2 regions of the Rhizobium sp. N122 genome follow, and region 1 is predicted to be linked to the other one. Evidence: riboswitches for the same ligand, from Rfam matches in the RefSeq annotation. Region 1 holds a riboswitch; the other holds the start of a gene.

Region 1 (7,537 bases):
CGCTACCCGCGCGGCGGTTTCGGCGTCGCCGATGTCGCCGTCGACGAGTGCGAGCCGGTCCGACGCCTGCAAGGCGTCCGAGGCGCTGACCTGACGCGAGGTGGCGACGACGTTATAGCCCCGCTCGATGAAGGCGTTGACGAGCCCGGCTCCGATACCCTGGGACGCGCCCGTGACGATGACAGTCTTTCCGGTAGTCATGTTGAACTCCATAGTTTGGCCGGGCCACGCGGGCCTCACGAAGGCGGGGTCGCTCGGGATGGGGCTGCTGCGAATGCGCCTCCATCGAATTGTGATCGTTTTCGCCAGGTGAATATGGCGAAAACCCCATTCTTCGATTAGATGGAAATGTCTGGATTCTCTTTTGCACCCATGCAAAAATGGCTGCGTGGCAGACCTGAATGACATCGCGGTTTTCGTGAGGGTGGCGCAGTATGGCAGCTTCAGCCGCGCCGCCCATTCCCTCGGCATGCCGGTCTCGACCGTCAGCCGGAAGGTAACCTCGCTCGAAGAGCAGCTCGGCGTGACGCTCATTCAGAGGACGACGCGCAAGCTCAGCCTCACCGCGCAGGGCCGGGCCTATTACGACAGGTGCAGCGAACCGCTCGCCCATCTCATCGACGCCGAGCAGGCGCTGACGGAAACACAGAGAAAGCCGGAAGGCCTGTTGAAGATCTCCGTGCCGGTCATCTTCGGCCAGGAGGTCTTTTACGAATTCGTCTCGTCCTTCCTGAAGGCCTATCCCGAGATCCAGGTCGATCTCTTCGTCACCAACCTGTTTCTCGATCTGATCGCCGAGAATATCGATCTCGCCATCCGCTTCGGTGAACTCAAGGATTCCTCCATCGTCGCGCAGCGGCTCGGGAAAAGCGTGCGCTATCTGGTTGCCGCGCCGGACTATCTGAAGGGCAGGACGCTTCCATCAAGGCCCGATGACCTGAAAGAGCATCAATGCGTGCTTTTGAACGGCCGCAACGGCGAAGCGGAGTGGCAGCTTGTCAGCGGTGGCACGCTGGTTCGCCAGCAGGTTTCGGGGCCGGTCTCGAGCCGCGATTTCGAAGCGGTGAGCGCCTTCACCTACCGTGGACATGGCATCGGTCTGCTGCCTTCCACCTATTGCGACGATAAGATCAGAAGCGGCGATCTCATCCGGCTGCTGCCCGACTGGTCGTCCGAGGAAATTTTCGTCCATGCCGTCTATCCCACACGCCGCTTCATGCCCGCCAGGCTGCAGGTCTTCCTCGACGCGCTGAAAGCATGGAAAACCCCCTTGTGGCTTCCGCTGCATTGAGCAACTTCATCACCGAAAATTGAAGCCGCGCGCGTGGCGGTGCGTCCTTCCTCGATCAAGCTGTGTTAGAGTTGCCGGGCTTGGATGGCGTGGGGATTGACCGATGCTGACAACAGTTGCGGTGCTTATGGGTCTTTCCGGCCTCGTCCCTGCAGCGCAGGCCGGCGCAAACGAGGTCGACGTCAGCCTCGTGCTTGCTGTCGACACCTCGCGGTCGATGGATTTCGAGGAGATCGGCATTCAGCGCGAGGGGTATGTCGAGGCGCTCAAGCATAAGGAATTCATCGATGCGGTGAAGGGCGGCTTGACCGGCCGCATCGCCATCAGCTATTTCGAATGGGCAGGCTATGTCGTCCAGGATTCGGTGATCGATTGGCAGGTGATCGAAACGGAAGAGGACGCGATCGCCTTTGCCGGCAAGCTCGAAGCCCGGCCGATCGCCACGCAGCGGCGCACATCGATCTCCACCGCCATCGCCCAAGGCGCCAGCATGATCATCGCTGGTCCCTTCCGGGGCCGGCGGGAGGTGATCGACGTCTCCGGCGACGGCCCGAACAATTCCGGCAATCCCGTGACGCCAGCCCGCGACAGGGCCGTGGAAGCGGGCATGGTCATCAACGGCCTCGCCATCATGCTGCGGCCTTCCGATGCGCCCGACGGGCTCGACAAATATTACGCCGATTGCGTCATCGGCGGCCCCGGCGCCTTCGTGCTGCCGGTCCACAAGATCGAGGATTTCGCCGTTGCCGTGCGCCGCAAGCTGGTGCTTGAAATCAGCGGCCTTTCGCCGCCGGCGACGGTGCGGGAGATAGCGGGGGATGCGCCCGTGACGGATTGCCTGGTTGGCGAGAAACAGTGGCGGGATTTTTTCGAGCGGTGACGGGTTTTTTTGCCATCACTTTCGCTCGGGGTGACGCGAGAGACAATGAAAGACGTGCTGTGTGGCCCCCTCATCTGCCTGCCGGCATCTTCTCCCCGCTGGGGAGAAGGGGGCAAGCCGGACGACCTTCATTCGCAAGCTGAGGTTTCAAGGGAGGCGAGGCGCCGCCGCGATTCCGCTTCTCCCCTCGGGGAGAAGATGCCGGCAGGCAGATGAGGGGGCCACACTGCACGTCCTCCATTGTCCTTCGCCTCGCCTTGAGCGGCAAGCGAAAGGCAAGCGGATTGCATCATTATCAAGAGGGAACACAGACGCGACGAGCGTCTGCGTCCCTCTACCGCCATCTATAACGGCAGTTCCCGGCCGGCCCGTTCGCTGACCATGTATTCGGCGTACCAGTCCGGCCAGTTCTCGTCGTGCTTGCCACCGTTGCGCTTTTCGTGTTCGCCGTGGGCGGTGGCCGCGCGGCGCAGTGCTGATGCAAGGTCGCTCGAGGTCGCAAAGGCTGTCTCGTCGGCGTCGATGCGTCCGGGCAGGCGCTCCGTGACTTCCTGGAACAGCCAGCCATTGCCGTCGGGATCCTTGAACGAGGCGAAGGAGCGATAGCTGCGGTGTTCGGGATCGCGGCCGGCGAGCCTGAGCCGTCCGAAGAGATAGGGTTCGTCTCTGCCGGCATAGACGCCTGATGCGTCATGGAACACGTCGCTGACCTCGACGCCGCGGGCAATGAGATCGCGGCGGGCGGCCTCGATGTCGGAGACGACGAGGTAGAGCCCCTGGGCGGAGCCGGGCTCTGCGGCGGTGATGTTCTGGCCGAAGATGATCGCGCAGCCGGAGCCGGGCGGAGTAAACTGGATCACCCGGAAATCGGCGTCATTGGCGAAATCGGCGTCGAGCCGCCAGCCGAGGCCGTTGTAAAAACGTTTGGCGCGGTCGACGTCGGAAACGGGGATGACGACCACTTCGAGCTTGGTGTCGACCGGCCGTGTTTTCGGATTTGCCATAGGGGGTTCACTGCGCATTGCATTGCTCATCTTCAGCTCCTTGGGGTTCTGGATGCATTAAGAATGGCGATACATGTCGCGGTCGAGTGGATCACAGCGCGGCGGGGGCGTCGAATCAATTATTCTGTCGTAACCGACCTGATGAAGACGGCGGGATCGGTCCCGCCGCCTCGGTTCCGAGGAACCGTCTTACGCGGCAAGAGCGGCGCGTGTCTTCCCGATGGTGAGCGCGGCCTTTGCGGCCTCCCGCCCTTTCTCGATGAAGTGCGCGCGGTAGATCTGCTTATGGTGGTCGGTTTCCTGATACTGATGCGGCGTTAGCGAAACAGACAGCACCGGCACGCCGGTATCCATGCCGGCGCGCATCAGCCCGTCGACCACGGCCTGGGCGACGAATTCGTGGCGGTAAATTCCGCCGTCAACGACGAAAGCGGCCGCAACGACGGCGCCATAGCGGCCGGTTGCGGCAAGATCACGGGAAAGCAGCGGCATCTCGAATGCGCCGGGAACATCGAACACATCGACCTGTTCGGGCGGCACGAGCTGATAGAAGCCCTCAAGGGCGCGGTCGACGATGTCGGCGTGCCAGCTGGCTTTGATAAAGGCGTAGCGGGTGGGTGTCATGGTAATCTCCTTTGGCGAACAGACACATCACCCAAGGCGATCACGAACGTCCCCGACAGCCGCAAGGGCGGTGGGAACGCGCGTTCTCTTTCATCCGGACTATGACCGTCGGCTCAGGCATCTCACCTGATCTGCTGACCCTTCCTTAGAAGGCGCTCGCGGGCTCGCAATCGAAACTGCATACCGCCGGTAGGGACTTTCACCCCGCCCTGAGAACGGCGGGGACAATAGGGGGAAGGTGGCCGGCTGGCAATAGGGTGAAATGCTTTCATTGTGGTGTGGGAATGGGAATGGCGCGAGTGGCCCGAAGGGCAAGGCAGTTGAGGGGGCGAGCGACGACAGGAGCGAGTGCATTGGGCGCACGCGAAGGGCACGGTGACGAGCCAGCGTCGGAGGGAATGTCTCCATCGCCCTTGCTGAATGTGCACTTTTGCCTACATGCTTCCGATGAGGACACCCCGTCAAAACAGCAGCGCGCCGTTCCCGCGCAAGGCGAGGGAAGACCATAGCAAACCATGGGAGAGAGATATGCAAGAGCCCCTCGTCGTTCACCGCGAGGCGCATATCGCGGCGCCGCCGGCCGCAGTGTTTGCGTTGATGACCGACCCGGAAAAGATCCTGCGCTGGATGGGAACGGAGGCTCAGGTCGAGCCGCAGCCGGGCGGGCTCTATCTCGTCAACGTCACCGGCGCCCGCTTTGCGCGCGGCTCGTTTCGCGAAGTGGTGCCGGTTCATCGCCTTGCCTACAGCTTCGGCTGGGACGGCAGCGAGGTGGTGCCGCCGGGGTCGAGCCTGGTCGAGATCGACCTGATCGAGCAGGGAGGCGGAACACTGCTGCGGCTCACCCATAGCGGCCTGCCGAGCGCCGATCAATGCGCCGGCCATGCGGAAGGCTGGGCGCATTACCTCGGGCGGCTGATCGAGGTCGCCGCCGGGCGTGACCCGGGTCCCGACTCATTTTCTGGCAGAACATGAACGGTTTTTGCAGGCCGGAGGCTTGTCCCGAAGCGGTTGCCGTTGCGGGAAAACGGCTGGCCGGCGCTACGATCGGCCGTCCGAAAGCGCTTCTTTTTTGCCCGCAAACATGAACGCGCAATTCATCTCCAGTTCAATTTGGCCGCCCTAGGGTGAGGGCGGCTGGATGAAATGGAGTTTCCGATGAAGGCACTTTCTATCGCGGCTGCCTTGCTCGCTGGCAGCCTTTCGATCGGCACAGCTGAGGCGATGCCGATGGGGACAATCAATGTCCAGAGCAATGTCACAAGCGATGTTACAAAGGTCGACTATGCGTGCGGCCGCGGCTGGCATCTGACCCGCTGGGGCGAATGCCGGCGAAACTGGCGACGCCCGCCGCCGGTGGCCTTCTACGGCGGTCCGCCCCGCTGGGGCTGGGAGCGGCGTCACCGGGATTGGGATGGTCCGCGCTGGCGCGATGAGCGGCGCGGCGAGTATCGCCGCCGCTGGCGGGATGACTATTAAGCTCGCAGTCAGAGACAGATCGATGGGGCCGGCGCAATCTTCGCCGGCCCTTTTTATCGACGTTTCTTCGGCGCCTTGGCGTCAGACCGTGCTGACGCGCCAGTGTTGGCTGTCGATCAGTTCTTCGAGTTCGACAGGATCCTTGACGCCGAATTCATACCATTCGACGAGTTCCTTCGCCTTGCGGCTGCTCTCCTCTGCGGTCAGCTCGACCTGATATCTTTCGCACCACCGCCGAAGGATCGACGTCAGCAGCCTCATGTCATTGCCATCCAGCGGATCTTTCGGCCAGAATATCGTGCCCATCGTACCCCTCAATCACACGATGATGAACGGCGCATAATGAAAGCAAAACTGCGCAAGTTTAAAGTGTTATTTTCTGTTTTGCGCCGTGATGGAATTCCCGACCGGAAGAGGGCCGCGGGAGGCGTTCTTGCTGATGTCCCGGAGCGATGTCATGTTAGGGCATGGATCTGCCGTCTCCCCTTGCCTGGCTGGTTGACGAGGCCGCGGCCTCGCCCGGTCCCGAACGGTTTCTGGCCGAGCTCGGGCGACGGCTGTTGGCGGACGGCCTGCCGCTATCGGGCGGCGCGCTGACGCTCTCGGTGCCGCATCCGATCATCGCGCGGCGCACCTGGCTGTGGCGGGCCGAGACCGGGGCCGTCATCGAGGCGCTGGCCTTTGCTGCGGCTCCGCAGAACGAGGCCGGGCGCGAGTGGCTGGCCGGGCTCGGGCCGGTGTGGGAGGAGAGGATCGGGCCTGCAAGGGATAATCAGGCGTCGGACTGCCCGCTGCTCGGCTGGGCGGGGGGAGCCGGCGGGGCAGGGCGTAGCGCATTCGGCCCGGCCGAAATCGGCCTGCTGCGCGAGGTCGCGCGTTTTGCTGCAGCACCGCTCGCCGCACTCGCTGCGCGGGAGGCGCGGTCCGCGCTGCTCGAGGCCTATCTCGGCCGGCGCAGTGCGGCCCGGGTGCAGGCCGGCGCGCTTGCCCGCGGCACCGGCGAGACCATCCGCGCCGCTCTTCTCTGTGCCGATCTGCGCGACTTCACCGCGCTGTCCGAGGCGACCGAACCGCACGCGATGATCGCGACCCTCGACGCCTATTTCGACCGCGTCGCCGGCGCCGTGCACGCCTTTGGCGGCGAGGTGCTGAAATTCATCGGCGACGGTGTGCTCGCGATCTTTCCGGTGGCGGCTGCGGCAGGCGAGGCCCAGGGGGATCGTGAGGCCTGCGAGGCAGCATTGCGGGCGGTCGCCGCCAGCCGTGCCGGCATGGTTCATCTTGATCAGCTGCGCCAGGCGCAGGGGCTGGCGGCGCTGCCGTTCGGGGCGGCGCTGCATTTCGGCGAGATCCTCTGGGGCAATATCGGCGCTGCCGACCGGCTGGACTTCACCGCCATCGGCCCGGCGGTCAATCTGGTCAGCCGCCTGGAAGGGCTCTGCAAACCGCTCGGCCGAACTGTGCTGATCTCCGGCGCGGTGGCGGCGAACACGGCGACGACGCTGACGCCGCTCGGAGAGCACAGCTTGCGCGGCATCGCCGATCCTTGCGCGGTCTTCACCTTGCGGGAGGATTGAGCCCAAGAGGGTGCTTCTCAGAAAACGCGCAAAAGAATCATGATTGTGAAACTCCGCTTTTTTGGCTAAAGCCTCTGCGCACGAGAGGGGAGTTTTCAGACATGACTCGATACGCACCTAGATTTTTCTCCATCCTGGGACTGTCCGCGATGCTGGCGGCGGGGGCGGCGCATGCTGAAGACAAAAAGGTCTCGATCGTCGACGACCGCGGCGTCATCGTAGATGATCGCGGCGTGACCGTCGACGTCCCGGCGCAGCCGAAGCGCATTGCCTCGATTTCCTATTTCGCCGATGACGTCGGGCTGGCGCTCGGCATCAAGCCGGTTGCCAGCACCTATATGACGGCTGGCCGCGAGCCGGACTTCCTGCTCGGCCTGACGGCCGGGATGAAGCAGATCGGCCAGCGTGCCAAGCCCAATCTCGAACTTCTATCCGAAGCCAAGCCGGACCTGATCATCGCGATCCGCCGCTATACCGTCGGCAACGCGGCGCAACTTCAGAACATTGCGCCCTATGTCGCCTACAATATGGAACTGCTCGAAGAGAGCTACAGCGAAACCGCCGCCCTTTCGAAGCTGCTCGGCAAGCCCGAGCGCGGCGAGCAGCTGAATGCCGATTTCCGCAAGCATCTGGCGGAGTTCGCCACCAAGGCGCCCAGGGATGTTCATCCGCGCTTCCTGAT
Region 2 (7,537 bases), on a different contig from region 1:
CCAGAAGGAACTCGGCGACGGCGAGGAAGGCCGCGACGAGATGAGCGAACTGGAAGAGCGCATCGCCAAGACCAAGCTCTCCAAGGAGGCCCGTGAAAAGGCCGATGCCGAGCTGAAGAAGCTGCGTCAGATGAGCCCGATGTCGGCTGAGGCCACCGTCGTGCGCAATTATCTGGATTGGCTGCTCGGCATTCCCTGGGGCAAGAAGTCGAAGATCAAGGCCGATCTCAACAATGCCGAGAAGATCCTCGAAGCCGATCACTTCGGTCTCGACAAGGTCAAGGAGCGCATTGTCGAATATCTGGCCGTGCAGGCCCGCGCCACCAAGATCAAGGGTCCGATCCTGTGCCTCGTCGGCCCTCCGGGTGTCGGCAAGACCTCGCTCGCCCAGTCGATCGCCAAGGCGACCGGCCGCGAGTATGTCCGCATGGCGCTGGGCGGCGTTCGTGACGAAGCCGAAATCCGTGGTCACCGCCGCACCTATATCGGCTCGATGCCCGGCAAGGTCATCCAGTCGATGAAGAAGGCCAAGAAGTCCAACCCGCTCTTCCTGCTCGACGAGATCGACAAGCTCGGCCAGGACTATCGCGGTGATCCGTCTTCGGCGCTGCTCGAGGTGCTCGATCCGGCGCAGAACTCGACCTTCATGGACCACTACCTGGAAGTCGAATACGATTTGTCGGACGTGATGTTCATCACGACGGCGAATACGCTGAACATCCCGGCGCCACTGATGGACCGCATGGAGATCATCCGTATCGCCGGCTATACCGAAGATGAAAAGCGCGAGATCGCCAAGCGGCATCTGCTGCCGAAGGCCATCAAGGAACATGCGTTGCAGCCGGAAGAGTTCTCGGTCAGCGACGACGCCCTGATGGCGATCAGCCAGCAGTACACCCGTGAAGCCGGTGTGCGCAGTTTCGAACGCGAACTGATGAAGCTCGCCCGTAAGGCGGTGACCGAGATCATCAAGGGCAAGACGAAGTCCGTGCATGTGACGGCTGCCAACATCTCCGACTATCTTGGCGTCCCGCGCTTCCGCCATGGCGAAGCCGAGGGCGAGGATCAGGTCGGCGTTGTCACCGGTCTGGCCTGGACCGAAGTCGGCGGCGAACTGCTGACCATCGAAGGCGTGATGATGCCGGGCAAGGGCCGCATGACGGTTACCGGCAATCTGAAGGAAGTCATGAAGGAATCGATTTCGGCAGCGGCTTCCTATGTCCGCTCGCGCGCTGTCGACTTCGGCATCGAGCCGCCGCGCTTCGACAAGAGCGACATCCACGTGCACGTGCCGGAAGGCGCGACACCGAAGGACGGCCCCTCGGCCGGCGTCGCCATGGCGACCGCGATCGTCTCGATCATGACCGGTATCCCGGTGAACAGGCACGTGGCCATGACCGGTGAAATCACCCTTCGCGGCCGTGTGCTGCCGATCGGCGGTCTCAAGGAAAAGCTGCTCGCAGCGCTTCGCGGCGGCATCAAGAAGGTGCTGATTCCGGAGGAAAATGCCAAGGACCTGGCAGAGATTCCGGATAACGTGAAGAACAGCATGGAGATCATCCCGGTATCCCGCATGGGCGAGGTGATCAAGCATGCGCTGATCCGGCGTCCGGAGCCGATCGAATGGGACGGCACGGTGGAAACGCCGGTCATCACCTCGGTCGAAGGCCTTGATGAGACGGGCGCGACCATAGCGCATTGAGTGGCCTTGGCCACATTTAGGCCCCATTGGCTGAAAAGACGGAAAAAGGCTGGCGAAAACGCCAGCCTTTTTTGTGAAAACGTCATGGAGACGCTTGCTTTTCCTTGATTTGCAGGGCTTTTGGGTTCCCGGCGGGCCTGATGAAACCTATTCTGCGCCTAGCTTACTTTTGAGTCGTTTCGTACCATTTAGAAAGGGGTGGAAACATGAACAAGAATGAACTCGTGTCCGCAGTCGCCGAAAAGGCAGGACTGACGAAGTCTGACGCGGCTTCCGCTGTTGACGCGGTTTTTGACGTTGTCCAGGGTGAACTCAAGAACAAGGGCGACATCCGCCTCGCTGGGTTCGGCAGCTTCACCGTTTCTCATCGTGCCGCATCGAAGGGCCGCAACCCGTCGACGGGCGCTGAAGTCGACATTCCGGCTCGCAACGTGCCGAAGTTCACGCCCGGCAAGGGCCTGAAGGACGCCGTCAACGGCTGATCTGAGATTATCCGCCAGCCGTAAACGAGACCGGCTGCGCAGGATTTGGAAGGGGTTCGGCTTTGCCGGACCCCTTTTGCTTTCGCCGCTTGCCGCATGCGGCCCTTTGTTCTACGACAGAGCTGTTCTCAGGGCGGGGTGAAACTCCCCACCGGCGGTAAGGGCTGCGGCCCGAGCCCGCGAGCGCTTTCCCAAGCCGACGCTTGGGAGGGGTCAGCAGATCCGGTGCGGTTCCGGAGCCGACGGTCAAAGTCCGGATGGAAGAGGATGAGCATGGCCGCGTGCGGGGCAGGGGACTGCCAGCGTCAGCGTGCTGTCGCTCGTTGCGTCCTGATTTATGTTGGTCCCTGATTTCGGATGAAAGACATGAATCAGAAATCCCTTGCAGTCTCGCAGTCGCGCGCCTTTGCCGGCGCAGCTTTCATGGTGCTTGGAGGCGTGGTCTTCTCGCTCCTCAACGTCGTCACCCAGTGGCTGACGATGAAGCTCGCCTTTCCCCCGGCCTCCGCGGCCTTCTGGCAATATGCCTTCGCCTTTCTGTTCTCCTTGCCCTTCCTGCGCAAATCAGGCCTTTCGGCAATGCGCACCGAATATCCCTGGCGGCATCTCGTGCGCGTGATCTTTGCCGCGCTCGGCGTCGAGGCCTGGATTTCCGGCCTTGCGTCGGTGCCGATCTGGCAGGCGATCGCCCTCGTCATGACCTCGCCCTTCTTCATCATTCTCGGCGCCCGCCTGTTCCTCGGTGAACGTGTCGGTCCAGCCCGGTGGGCGGCGACCGGTGTCGGCTTTGCCGGCGCGATGATCATCCTGCAGCCATGGTCCGACAGCTTCACCTGGGCAGCCCTGCTGCCGGTGCTCTCGGCGCTGCTCTGGGGCGCCTCCTCGCTGATCACCAAGAGCCTGACCGGCATTGAAAAGCCCGAGACGATCACCGTCTGGCTGTTGGTGCTGCTGACGCCGATCAACGGCGGCCTGGCGCTGGCGGCGGGCTTTGCCGTGCCGACAGGCACCGCACTTGCTCTCTTCCTGCTGGCCGGCCTGCTGACGGTCGTGGCGCAATATCTGCTGACGCTCGCCTATGCCAGTGCCGACGCCGCCTATGTGCAGCCCTTCGACGATCTGAAGCTGCCGCTGAATGTGCTGGCAGGCTGGCTGTTCTTCGGTTATGCGCCGGCCGGTTACCTTTGGCTCGGAGCCGCCCTCATTCTTGCCGCGTCGCTTTTCATCATGCGCAACGAGATGCGCCGGGAAAAGGGCGGCGTGACGCAAACCACGTGAAATGTCGCGGGTTGTCATGTCGCTGTCATGGCAATCCCGCAGAAAACCCATGTTTCGACTATTCGACACATGGGGGATTTTCATGACAATTTCATCGCGCAAGGCAGCACTTGCTGCCGTGCTTCTCGCTTCCGTTGCCTTTCCGGCCGCCGCCGAGCCGGTCTTCAACCGCATGGCGTCCTTCCCGGTCGCGCAGAACCTGCCTGGTGACAAGGACAAGCTTTCGCCGACCTCTGCCGAAATCATCACCGCGACCGATGACGGCAACACGCTGATCTATAGCGACAGCCCGCTCGGCGCGATCGGCTTCATCGACATCACCGATGCCAAGGCCCCGAAATCAGGCGGCGCGCTGATGATGGACGGCGAGCCGACATCGGTCACCTCGAGCGCCGGCAAGGCCCTGGTCGCCGTCAACACCTCCGAAAGCAAGGCCAAGCCCTCGGGCCGTCTGGCGATCGTCGACGTGGCGACGAAGAAGATCGAAAACAGCTGCGATCTCGGCGGCCAGCCGGATTCGATCGCGCTGAACAAGGACAAGACGCTCGGCGCCATCGCGATCGAAAACGAGCGTGACGAAGAGGTCAACGACGGCAAGATCCCGCAGATGCCGGCCGGCGATCTGGTTGTCTTCCAGGTCCAGAACGGCACGGTCGATTGCGGCACCATCAAGCACGTGACGCTGACCGGTCTCGCGGGCGTTGCCCCTGAAGATCCGGAGCCGGAATTCGTCGCCTTCAACGGCCAGAACGAGATCGCCCTGACGCTGCAGGAAAACAACGAGATCGTCATCATCGACGCCAACACCGCTCAGGTGAAAACGCATTTCTCTGCCGGCAGCGTCGATCTCGCCGGCATCGACACCAAGCGGGACGGCGCCCTGAAATTCACCGGCGAATTGAAGGACGTGCCGCGCGAGCCCGACGCCGTGAAATGGCTGGACGACAACCGCCTCGTCGTCGCCAATGAAGGTGATTACCAGGGTGGCTCGCGCGGTTTCACCATCTTCGACAAGACGGGCAAGCTTCTCTACGAATCGGGTGCATCCTTCGAACGCGCCGTCGCTCATATCGGCCACTATCCGGAAAGCCGTTCGGGATCGAAGGGCGTCGAGCCGGAAGGCCTCGAAGCGGCAAAATTCGGCGATGAGCAGTATTTCTTCCTGCTTGCCGAGCGTGCCTCGGTCGTCGGCGTCTATAAGGATACCGGCACCGATCCCGAACTCGTGCAACTGCTGCCGTCGGGCATTTCGCCGGAAGGCGCGGTCGCTATTCCCCAGCGCAATCTGCTGGCGACCGCCAACGAACTCGACCTCGGCAAGGACGGCGGCGCGCGCTCGCATGTGATGATCTACCAGCGCTCGGAAGGTGAAAAAGCCTATCCGCAGATCGTCTCCGCCGAAAAGGACGGCAATCCGATCGGCTTTGCAGCCCTTTCGGGCCTCGCCGCCGTGCCGGGCAAGCCGGGCATGCTCTATGCCGTCAGCGACAGCGTTCTCGGCGCGCAGCCGACGATCTACACGATCGACGCCAGCAAGAAGCCGGCCGTCATCACCGACGCTCTGATCGTCAAGCGTGACGGCGCCCCGGCCCAGAAGCTCGACATCGAAGGCATCGCAGTGGCTGCCGACGGCTCGTTCTGGCTGGCCTCGGAAGGCTACAGCGAGCGCCTCGTCCCGCACGCCCTCTACAACGTCAACGCCAAGGGCGACATCAAGGCCGAGATCGCTTTGCCGAAGGAACTCGCCGCCAACGAAATCCGCTTCGGCTTCGAAGGCGTGACCATTGTCGGCACCGGCGACGACACCACGCTCTGGATGGCGTTGCAGCGTGAGTGGGCTGACGACGAGAAGGGCTTCGTCAAGCTCGTCTCCTACAATCCGAAGAAGAAGGAATGGGGCGCCGTGCGCTATCCGCTCAACAAGACGGAAAGCGGCTGGGTCGGCCTGTCGGAGATTTCGGCGCAGGGCGACAGCGTCTACATCATCGAGCGCGACAGCCTCGTCGGCGATGCCGCGAAGCTGAAAAAGCTCTACAAGGTGGCGATCTCGGAGCTGAAGCCCGCCAAGCTCGGCGGCGAACTGCCGGTGGTCAAGAAGACCGAAGCCCACGACTTCCTCGGCGAACTCAAGAGCGCGACCAACGGTTACGTGCTCGACAAGCTCGAAGGCTTCACCTTCGACGCCTCAGGCAAGCCCTACGCCGTCACCGACAATGACGGCGTCAGCGACTCCTCAGGCGAGACGCTGTTCTTCCCGGTGGAGCTGAGCGCCACGAACTGAGACGCGACAGAGGGGGAAAAGCCCCTCACCCTAACCCTCTCCCGTGAAAAACGGGGAGAGGGGACGTGCCTTGCGAGAGGTAGGAGGGGAACCGAGAGGTCGCGGCATATCCCCTTCGCCCCGTTTACAGGGAGAAGGTGCCGGCAGGCGGATGAGGGGCGGCTCTCCGTCGTGCCGCAGCCCTCAAAAACAAGCAGCCGCACCCTACCAACGTTGATGCACATGCGGCGCGATCAGCCGCTCGTAGATCTCGCGCGTCGCCGCCATGACATCGGCCGCAAGCGGCGCCAGATCGGCGGCGGCCGCGTTGGCTCTGGCCTGCTCGCCATTGCGGGCACCGGGGATGACGACGGTGACGGCGTCGGTCATCAGGATCCAGCGCAGCGCGAAGGCCGCCATGGTGGCGCCTGCGGGCACCAGCCTGCGCACCTCTTCCACCGCCTGCAGGCCGACCTCGAAGGGCACGCCGGCAAAGGTCTCGCCGACATCGAAGGCTTCGCCGTGGCGGTTGAAGTTGCGGTGGTCGTCGCTGGCAAAGTGGGTCTCCCGGGTAATCTTGCCGGAGAGAAGGCCGCTGGCCAGCGGCACGCGGGCGATGATCGCCACGTTCCTGCGGCGCGCTTCCTGGAAGAACAGGTGGTCCGGGCGCTGGCGGAAGATGTTGTAGATGATCTGGATGCTGACGACGCCTGGATATTCGATCGCCTTCAGCCCGTCCTCGACCTTTTCGACGCTGACGCCGTAACCCTTGATCTTGCCGGCCTTCTGCAGCGCATCCAGACTTTCGAAGACCTCCGGCTGATAAAACACCTCGCGCGGCGGGCAGTGAAGCTGCACGAGGTCGAGGCTGTCGACGGCAAGATTCGCAAGGCTGCGGTCGATGAAGCCTTCGAGGTTCGCCTTGGTATAACCTTCGGCAACATGCGGGTTGAGCCGGCGGCCCGCCTTGGTGGCGACCATCGGCCGTTCGCCGCCGCGCGCCTTCAGCACGTCGGCGATGATCTTTTCCGAGCGGCCGTCGCCATAAACGTCAGCCGTATCGATGAAGGTCATGCCGGCATCGAGCGCGGCATTCAGCGCCGCGCGGCCGTCCGCCTCGCTGATATCGCCCCAGGAGCCGCCGATCTGCCAGGCGCCGAAGCCGACACTGGTGACGGTAAAGGGCATGCGTCCGAAAGCATGGTGTCTCATGAGAAAAATCCTTCGTAAGTAATGAAAGACACTGGCCTAGCAGGCGGGGAACTGTGCGACAATTGCCGATCCGGCCTTGATCGGTCATCCCGTTGAAATATCGTGGAGCGCGGTAAGGCTTCAACCGCAACGGAATAGAAAAGGAAAAGATCATGGAGATCAAACCCGCCGGCTCTCGCCCCTCGATGACGCCGCCGGCCGACTATTTCACCGGCGCCGTTCGCCAGGACCCGCTGATGGAGACGCCCGAACCGGCCCGGATGCGGGCAACCTCCGTCACCTTCGAACCCGGCGCCCGCACCGCCTGGCACACGCATCCGCTCGGCCAGACGCTGATCGTCACCTCTGGCAGGGGGCTCGTCCAGAGCTGGGGCGGTGAGATCAGCGAGATCCGCGCCGGCGACACGGTGTGGTTTTCGCCGGGCGAAAAACATTGGCACGGCGCCGCCGCGGATACGGCGATGACGCACATCGCCATCCACGAAGCACTGGACGGCAGGCATGTCGATTGGATGGAGCAGGTCAGCGACGCGCAATATTCCGGCAAAAGCTGATCAGAGCCGCTTCAGGCAATAGGAAAAATGCGCATGTGATTCGACCGTC

What was found. A riboswitch is a leader RNA that binds a small molecule or an ion and turns the genes downstream of it on or off. The one in region 1 is predicted to bind FMN.
Region 2: it holds a riboswitch for FMN, as region 1 does, so the genes downstream of both, ATY75_RS31830 (DMT family transporter) here and ATY75_RS25885 (6,7-dimethyl-8-ribityllumazine synthase) in region 1, are expected to answer to the same signal.

Annotation. Positions count from the first base shown of each region.
Region 1 covers NZ_LOKU01000045.1:224,060-231,596, forward strand. The annotation lists gene ATY75_RS25865 (SDR family oxidoreductase) at 1-201, opposite strand, end outside; gene ATY75_RS25870 (LysR family transcriptional regulator) at 389-1,291, shown strand; gene ATY75_RS25875 (DUF1194 domain-containing protein) at 1,395-2,171, shown strand; gene ATY75_RS25880 (VOC family protein) at 2,516-3,205, opposite strand; gene ATY75_RS25885 (6,7-dimethyl-8-ribityllumazine synthase) at 3,365-3,799, opposite strand; FMN riboswitch at 3,878-4,020, opposite strand; gene ATY75_RS25890 (SRPBCC domain-containing protein) at 4,328-4,774, shown strand; gene ATY75_RS25895 (hypothetical protein) at 4,958-5,278, shown strand; gene ATY75_RS25900 (hypothetical protein) at 5,360-5,584, opposite strand; gene ATY75_RS25905 (adenylate/guanylate cyclase domain-containing protein) at 5,746-6,855, shown strand; gene ATY75_RS25910 (ABC transporter substrate-binding protein) at 6,957-7,537, shown strand, end outside.
Region 2 covers NZ_LOKU01000078.1:112,216-119,752, forward strand. The annotation lists gene lon (endopeptidase La) at 1-1,702, shown strand, start outside; gene hupB (DNA-binding protein HupB) at 1,909-2,184, shown strand; FMN riboswitch at 2,305-2,457, shown strand; gene ATY75_RS31830 (DMT family transporter) at 2,551-3,462, shown strand; gene ATY75_RS31835 (esterase-like activity of phytase family protein) at 3,545-5,743, shown strand; gene ATY75_RS31840 (aldo/keto reductase) at 5,948-6,934, opposite strand; gene ATY75_RS31845 (cupin domain-containing protein) at 7,087-7,488, shown strand; gene ATY75_RS31850 (class I SAM-dependent methyltransferase) at 7,489-7,537, opposite strand, start outside.